Neobacillus sp. PS2-9: one gene and its partner. The protein of the gene in region 2 interacts with the protein of the main gene of each other region in a pairwise test. Links are inferred from orthologs where the notes say so. Each region holds a gene or a part of one and is shown on either strand. Other genes may lie near its edges.

Region 1 (2,983 bases), 3.7 Mb from region 2 along the record:
TGTGCTTCCAAACGGAACTGGTAAAACTCAACGCGTTTTAGTATTCGCGAAGGGTGAGAAAGTGAAAGAAGCAGAAGCAGCTGGTGCTGATTATGTAGGTGATTCTGAATACATCAACAAAATCCAACAAGGTTGGTTTGAATTTGATGTAATCGTAGCAACTCCTGACATGATGGGTGAAGTTGGTAAACTAGGACGTGTATTAGGACCTAAAGGCTTAATGCCAAACCCTAAAACAGGTACAGTTACATTTGATGTAACAAGAGCGATCAACGAAATCAAAGCAGGTAAAGTTGAATACCGTGTTGACAAGTCTGGTAACATTCATGTACCAATCGGTAAAGCATCTTTCGAAAACGAAAAGCTTGTTGAAAACTTCCAAACTGTGTTTGAAACATTGCTTAAAGTTAAGCCATCTGCTGCAAAAGGAACTTATATGAAGAACGTTACTGTTGCTTCAACTATGGGACCTGGCGTGAAGGTAGATCCTTCTTCAGTTACAGCTAAGTAATTTTTACCAATTGACATTCTGAAATGCATTTTATATAATGTATTTTGTTGTTTAATATAATAAACATTTGTACTGTAGACAGCAGGGGCATTATAGCTTAATAACCTGCCGAGGTAATGCGATAGAATTAGCTGAGAACTTTCGGCTGTTGTATGCTGCCTCCATGTCTTATGATTGATATGGAGGCTTTTACTTGCCTGGTATAAATGTAGACAATCTACAGGAGGTGTAAAGATGAGCAGTGCAATCGAAGTAAAAAAACAAATAGTTGACGAAATTACTGATAAGTTAAAAGCAAGTGTATCAACTGTCGTTGTTGATTATCGTGGTCTTTCAGTTTCTGAAGTAACTGAACTTCGTAAACAACTTCGCGAAGCAGGCGTTGAATTTAAAGTTTACAAGAATTCAATGGTACGCCGTGCTGCTGATGCTGCTGAGCTTTCTAGCTTAAATGATGCATTAACAGGTCCTAACGCAATCGCGTTCAGTACTGAAGATGTAGTAGCGCCAGCTAAAATCTTGAATGACTTTGCTAAAAAGCACGAAGCGCTTGAACTTAAAGCGGGTGTAATTGAAGGAAACGTCGCATCAGCTGAAGAAATTAAAGCTCTTGCTGACCTACCATCACGCGAAGGCTTGCTTTCTATGCTACTCAGCGTACTACAAGCTCCAATTCGCAATCTTGCTCTTGCTACAAAAGCAGTTGCAGATCAAAAAGAAGAACAAGGCGCGTAAGTTAATCTGAAGCCTAACAAATAAAATGTAACCAATACTAAGGAGGAAATTTAATCATGACTAAAGAACAAATCATTGAAGCAGTTAAATCTATGACTGTTTTAGAACTTAACGATCTTGTAAAAGCAATCGAAGAAGAATTTGGCGTAACTGCTGCTGCTCCTGTAGCAATGGTTGGCGGCGCTGGTGCTGCTGCTGTTGAAGAGCAAACTGAATTTGATGTAATCCTTGCTAGCGCTGGAGATCAAAAAATCAAAGTTATCAAGGTTGTTCGTGAAATCACAGGCCTTGGTCTTAAAGAAGCAAAAGATCTTGTTGACAACACTCCAAAAGCAATCAAAGAAGGCGTGTCTAAAGAAGATGCTGAAGCAATCAAAGCTAAGCTTGATGAAGTTGGAGCTAACGTTGAAGTTAAGTAATAACCATATAGAAAAGCTCGCTGTATAAGCGGGCTTTTTTTGGCTATTTTAAGAACGGAAGTGCTTGAATAGTTAAAAGGAATTCCTCGTTTTTCTTCATTATATACTCCTCGGGAGGTGAGCTTTATGTCTGAACACTACTATTCTCGTACCCAGAAGGTTGAAAGTGATCCGAAATTTTGGGATTTTATGTTAAAAAATAACCTCTTCCGTTTTAAGACGGATAACGGTGTTTTTTCAAAAAGAGAAGTAGATTTTGGCTCACGTTTATTGATTGAGTCTTTTGAAATGCCTCAGACAGAAGGATTCGTTCTGGATGTAGGTTGCGGCTACGGCCCTATCGGTTTGTCTATTGCGAAACAGTATCATGATCGTGTGGTTCATATGGTAGATGTGAATGAACGGGCGATTCAACTGTCAAAAGAAAATGCAGCATTAAACAAGATTGAAAATGTTAAAGTGTATGAAAGTGACAGGCTAATAAATGTAAATGAAATGAATTTCGCTGCAATCCTAACCAATCCGCCTATAAGAGCGGGAAAACAGACAGTGCATGATATTTTTGAACAAAGCTACAATCATCTTGTTTCGAATGGTGAGCTGTGGGTAGTAATTCAAAAGAAGCAAGGTGCACCATCTGCCATTGAAAAATTAAAGACACTATTTTCCGAAGTAGAGACTATTGACAAATCCAAGGGTTATTTTATTGTTAAAGCGATAAAGTAGTTGACTTGGAATTTCCGTTGTGGTAGCATTATAAAATGCCATCATAATAATTTCCGAATTATTCCTTAAAATACTGAAGTTTATGGTATAAAAAATGGATAAGAAGGAAATGATGACAAAATAATAGTCAAAATGTGAAAATGTGGTTTTTGAGTAAAAAACCCTTTTTCTTTTTGTCTAATGAGAAGGGTTATTTTTCCTTCCGGTAGACGTTAATAGATTTATTAAAAAACGCTTGATTTGAGGGGTGAATCAGTTGACAGGTCAACTAGTTCAGTATGGACGACACCGCCAACGAAGAAGTTACGCACGAATCAGTGAAGTTTTAGAATTACCAAATCTTATTGAAATCCAAACCTCTTCATATCAATGGTTTCTGGATGAGGGATTGCGTGAAATGTTTCAAGATATTTCACCGATTGAAGACTTTACTGGTAACCTATCACTGGAATTTATTGATTACAGCCTTGGCGATCCAAAGTATTCTGTAGAAGAATCAAAAGAACGGGACGTTACATATTCTGCTCCATTACGTGTAAAAGTACGTCTTGTAAACAAAGAAACAGGCGAAGTAAAAGATCAAGATGTATTC
Region 2 (5,335 bases):
AAATGGCTCCCTTTGTATCACACATGATAATGTCTCTTACACCATAGCTATATAATAATTTAATAATCGCAATCCCTGCAGCACCAGCACCGTTTGCGACTACTTTAATTTCAGTCATCTTCTTGCCAACTAATTTTAGTGCATTAACGAGGCCAGCCACAGTAACAATGGCAGTACCATGCTGATCATCATGGAAAATAGGAATATTGGCTTCTTTTTTTAGTCTTTCTTCAATAACAAAACAATTTGGAGCAGCGATATCTTCAAGATTTACGCCCCCAAAGGTCGGTTCAAGCAGCTTAACCGTTTCAACAATCTTATCCACATCCGTTGTATTTAAACAGATTGGAAAGGCATCTACACCAGCAAAGCTTTTAAATAATACTGCTTTCCCTTCCATTACAGGCAGGGCTGCTTCAGGTCCAATATTTCCAAGACCTAACACTGCAGTACCATCGGAAACAACAGCAACCATGTTTCCTTTCATGGTATATTCGTAAACCATCTCTGGTTTTTCATAAATATCTTTACATGGCTCTGCCACACCTGGAGAATAAGCTAAACTTAAATCATGAGCATTCCGAACAGGAACTTTGGACTTCGACTCTAATTTTCCTTTATTAATTCGATGCATATGCAATGCTTCTTCACGTAAAGTCAAGATATGTCACCCCTTAAATGATTACAATAGAATAATAACTTTGCTAAATTTAAGTCCAACAATAGTGGTCAGACCACACTCGTCTCATTATCACTATAACATATCTGCCATAGTTGTAAAGATTAATCTCTCAGTACTACATTTTTTTCCCCAAGAATCATTCTTAATTTTTGCTGTAATTCCGGGGTTGGCTGAACCTGATTTTCTGCACCTAATTTAACGGTTTTACGAGTCGTTTCATCATGTAAAATAACGGAATCTCCCCCTTTGTATTCCGTCAAAAGCAGTTTTATTTTATTTAGAATGTTCTCATCTTGTAATTCTGCAGAAATTTTCAAATATAATATTGGCTGTTTTAGCGACTGTGTTTGTAGCCATTGATCTAAATCAAACACTTGTTGAATAATAAATTGCAACTTTCCTTCTCGTTCCTCCATCTTTCCTTCAATTAATACAAAATTCCCTTGTCCTAAAAAAGCTTGGTACTTTTTATATACATTTGGGAAAACAACGGCTTCCATTTCACCGCTTCCATCACTAACAGTTAAAAAGGCCATCGAATCTCCTTTTTTCGTCCGAATCGCCTTCATTGCTGAAATATACACGCCAGATGAAACCCTTTTATCATCATTTCTTAACTGAAATAGGACCGTGGCTCCTCGTCGCTTAAGCTCTTTTTCATAAAGCGAGATAGGATGATCAGAAAGGTAAAAGCCAAGTGCCTCTTTCTCAAAGGCCAATTTGTGCTCCAGATCAATAGAATCAACTTGAACATATTTTGGCTTAAGCATGAACTCATCTTCAAATAAGTCAAATTGGCTTGAATCATCAGGTTTAAAAATTTGCGCATGTTCAATTGCTACATCTAAACTAGCGAGAAGAACTGCACGGTCCTCACCAAACTCATCAAAACAGCCTGAGTGAACAAGATATTCTAGTGTTTTTCGATTAATGACTTTTAAAGAAACTCGTATACAAAAATCAAAAAGGTCATCAAATTTTTTCTGCTTCCTGGCTTGAAAGATTTCCTTTAAGGCGGCAGCTCCTACACCTTTAATAGCTGCCAGACTATAACGAATTCCCTCTTTTTCTACTTGGAAGGAGAATACGCTATTATTAATGGAGGGAGGCAGAATGGTCATTTCTTTTTGTTTTGTCTCCATAAAGTATTGGGCTATTTTTGATTCATTACCAATAGCAGAAGTAAGCAGTCCTGCCATAAAAAACAATGGATAGTTTGCTTTTAAATAGGCTAACTGGTAGGCAATCATACTGTAGGCAACCGCATGGCTTCTGTTAAATCCATAATTGGCAAAGCGAACAATCAAATCGTATATCTCATTGGCTAGGGACTGATTATATCCCTTTTGAAGTGCTCCTTGAACAAAATGATTTCTCTCTTCGTCTAGGACCTCTTTTTGCTTTTTCCCAACTGCTCTTCTTAAAAGATCTGCTTCTCCTAGCGAGAATCCCGCCATTATGGAGGCAATCTGCATGATTTGTTCTTGGTACACAATGACACCATACGTATTCTCAAGGATCGGCTTCAAATTTGGATGGGGATATTCTACGGTTTTATCGCCATGTTTACGTTCAATAAATAGTGGGATATTTTCCATTGGACCAGGGCGGTATAATGCATTAACCGCAACAATATCTTCAAACCTGGAAGGCTTTAGACGAGTTAATACCTTCCTCATCCCTTCTGATTCTAGTTGGAAAATTCCAGTTGTCTCACCCCTTGCTAATAATTGAAAGGTCTCGGGGTCATGTAGCGGTATGGAACCTATATTGATTCTTCGTTTGGTGCTCCGATAGATAGAAGACAAAATTGATTCAATTAAAGTTAAATTTCGTAAACCTAGAAAGTCCATCTTAAGCAGGCCGATTTCCTCAAGGTATTCCATTGAGTATTGTGTTAAATAAACATCAGATGATCCTTGTTGAATAGGAATCAAATCTATTAGCGGTTTCTCGCTAATGACCACACCTGCCGCATGTGTGGATGTGTGGCGAGGAAGCCCCTCAAGCTTCACAGCAACATGAAAGAGCCTTTGGTTCATTGGGCTTTCGTTAATAAACCTTCTAAATGGTTCAGATTCTTTATAGGCAGATTTTAAGTCTACTCCTAATCGGGATGGAATAAATCTGGATAACTGCTCTAATTCTTTCGAATTCAATCCAAAAACCCTGCCTACATCTCGCAGCGCCGCTTTTGCAGCGAGCGTTCCAAAGGTAACAATCTGAGCAACATGCAGCTTTCCATATTTCTCGGCAACATATTCAATGACTTCATCACGACGATGATCAGGAAAATCGATATCAATATCAGGCATGGAAATTCGTTCAGGGTTTAAGAACCGTTCAAAAAGAAGCTGATGTTCGATGGGATCAACATCGGTAATGTACAAAACATATGCAACAAGTGAACCAGCAGCTGAGCCCCTTCCCGGGCCTGTTAAAATTCTATTTTCCCGTGCATACCTCATAAAATCCCAAACAATTAAAAAGTAATTGCTAAAATTCATCCGTTTAATAACGGAAAGTTCATAGGATAGCCGTTCAAAATAACCCTTTTCAGGTGAAGAGAACCGCTCACTTAATCCTTTCTTACATAACATTTCTAAATATTCATCTGCTGGCAGATTGTTTTCAGTTGGAAATGAAGGTAGGTAGGTTTTGTTTAGTTCAATGTTTACATTACACCGATTGGCAATGTGCAGTGTATTCTCCAAAACTTCAGGTATTTCAGAAAAGGTATTTACCATTTCCGCTGCCGTTTTCAAATAATATTGGTCACCATCTAATTTATCCCGATGATCGTCTTGTAGCTTATCTCCGTTTTTAATAGCTAACAGGCATTCATGGGCAAACATATCCTCTTTTTCTAAGTAATGTACTTGATTGGTCGCAACAAGCGGAACATTTAACTCGTTACTTATTTGTCTCAATTGGTTGTTAACTACAGCTTCTTGCTCTAACTCATGATTCTGGATGGAGAGAAAAAAGTTTCCGTTACCGAAAATGCCAGCCAATTTTTTAGTTAGATTCCTAGCCGATTCAACATTGCCATTAATGATTGATTGTTCAATTTCACCCTCTGTTCCAGGTGTTAAGGCAATAATTCCTTCCGCATAATGTTTTAGCCATTTTAGCGGGATTCCTTGATTGGATTTTGTTTGAACAGCACTGGATATTTTCAAGAGATTTTTAAAGCCTATATCATTTTCTGCAAGTAAAACGAGAGGATAGGATTCGTTCGTTGTGATTTCACTTTCCACATCTACAGTTAACCCCATTATTGGTTTTACATTTTTCTTCTTACACATTTTATAAAACTCAATAGCACCGTACATCACATTTCGATCGGTTAAAGCAAGCGCAGTAAACCCTTTTTTATGTGCAGTGTTAATTAACTCTGGGACAGACGCTGTACTCGTCAACAAACTATAGGCACTATATACATGAAGGTGAATAAAAGACATAATACTACACCGTTCCTTAACTTAATCTATTAATTATTATAAAACTTAATCTCAAAAAAAGAAAATATGTTCTCATTGTTATCCTTAAGGTAATCAAAAAACATAAATGCACATACTTGTCCATATAAATGATATATAGGTCTTTATTATGTAAAGAGGCGGTTGAAGGGATGAAAGAAATTGGATTTTTTCCTACATTTATTGAAAGCTACTTTATTGCTTTAGGAGTTGTACTTGGGGGGTCGCTCATTGGCGGTATTGCTTCTTTTTTAACGGGCCAACCTCCACTAACAACCGTCTATCGCTTATCTGCAGCACTCAGAATTTGGGCAATCGTAGCAGCAATAGGAGGTACATTCGATACGGTATATACCTTCGAAAGAGGTTTGTTTAATGCAGATACTAAAGATATTTTTAAACAATTTTTATTAATTCTCTCCGCATTAGGCGGCGCGCAAACAGGTGCCCTAATTATCAATTGGTTAACACAGGAGCATATTTCATCATGAGGATTCCACCCTATTATCGAAGACCCTCCTGGCAGCGTTTTTTTGCAGGTGCCGCAGTAGGCGGTGCAATAAGCTGGTGTATCTTTTTATATATTTACGGGGTATGGCAGGAAGAAAACACAGAATTATTAAGGATACAACAACAAAAGATTATAGACCTAAACGAAGAAAAAAAAATTTGGCAGGAAGAATATAAGGAAATGAATAAGCGGAATATCGAACAGCTAACTGTCCAAAAAATAAATATAAAGATTACAAACTGGGAAAAATATAAGCTAGATTTACTCAGTGTTTCCGAGACAGAAGACTCCGTCAAAGATGATATCAGTATGATGCTCGCAAAGGATTTAGATACCGTCTATAAAAGTAAGGATCTCCTGAAAAAAATAATTGAAAATAAACTGATTAAAATAAATGATAAACGATACAAACTTAAAGTAAAAGAAATGGTAGTCTACACTAACCTATCCATACAACTTGAGATACAATTTGAGTAAGAAAAGCGGCCCCGCACACATTGGGGCCGTTTTTTTTCTATTTTGTATAATTCCGGCATACCTCATCTAGTTCTTTTAAGACTTGATCTACTTCATCCCAAGAATATATGGAAGCGCCTGATGCAAGTGGATGGCCTCCACCTTTAAACTTTCTAGCAACACCATTTATGACCGGCCCCTTTG

Evidence for each region. Proteins that work in one complex are often made in the same cells at the same time.
Region 1: the proteins of dnaE (region 2) and rplL interact in binary tests that used the Escherichia coli proteins (3 or more experiments, as listed by UniProt). The link is inferred for Neobacillus sp. PS2-9 from one-to-one orthologs.

Annotation. Positions count from the first base shown.
Region 1 is NZ_CP133269.1:5,107,270-5,110,252, reverse strand. It holds rplL (50S ribosomal protein L7/L12), read left to right. Parts: upstream 1-1,302; coding sequence 1,303-1,665; downstream 1,666-2,983. Other genes in the region: rpoB (DNA-directed RNA polymerase subunit beta), read left to right, coding at 2,648-2,983; RCG25_RS25570 (class I SAM-dependent methyltransferase), read left to right, coding at 1,792-2,391; rplJ (50S ribosomal protein L10), read left to right, coding at 746-1,246; rplA (50S ribosomal protein L1), read left to right, coding at 1-511. UniProt on the Escherichia coli protein: The binding site for several of the GTPase factors involved in protein synthesis (IF-2, EF-Tu, EF-G and RF3). Is thus essential for accurate translation.
Region 2 is NZ_CP133269.1:1,387,633-1,392,967, reverse strand. The notes cover bases 584-4,518. They hold dnaE (DNA polymerase III subunit alpha), read right to left. Parts: upstream 4,147-4,518; coding sequence 784-4,146; downstream 584-783. Other genes in these bases: RCG25_RS06840 (sporulation membrane protein YtrH), read left to right, coding at 4,317-4,518; RCG25_RS06850 (NADP-dependent malic enzyme), read right to left, coding at 584-661. In the rest of the region: more of RCG25_RS06850, read right to left, coding at 1-583; more of RCG25_RS06840, read left to right, coding at 4,519-4,655; sporulation membrane protein YtrI, read left to right, coding at 4,652-5,152; RCG25_RS06830 (DHH family phosphoesterase), read right to left, coding at 5,190-5,335. UniProt on the Escherichia coli protein: DNA polymerase III is a complex, multichain enzyme responsible for most of the replicative synthesis in bacteria. This DNA polymerase also exhibits 3' to 5' exonuclease activity. The alpha chain is the DNA polymerase catalytic subunit.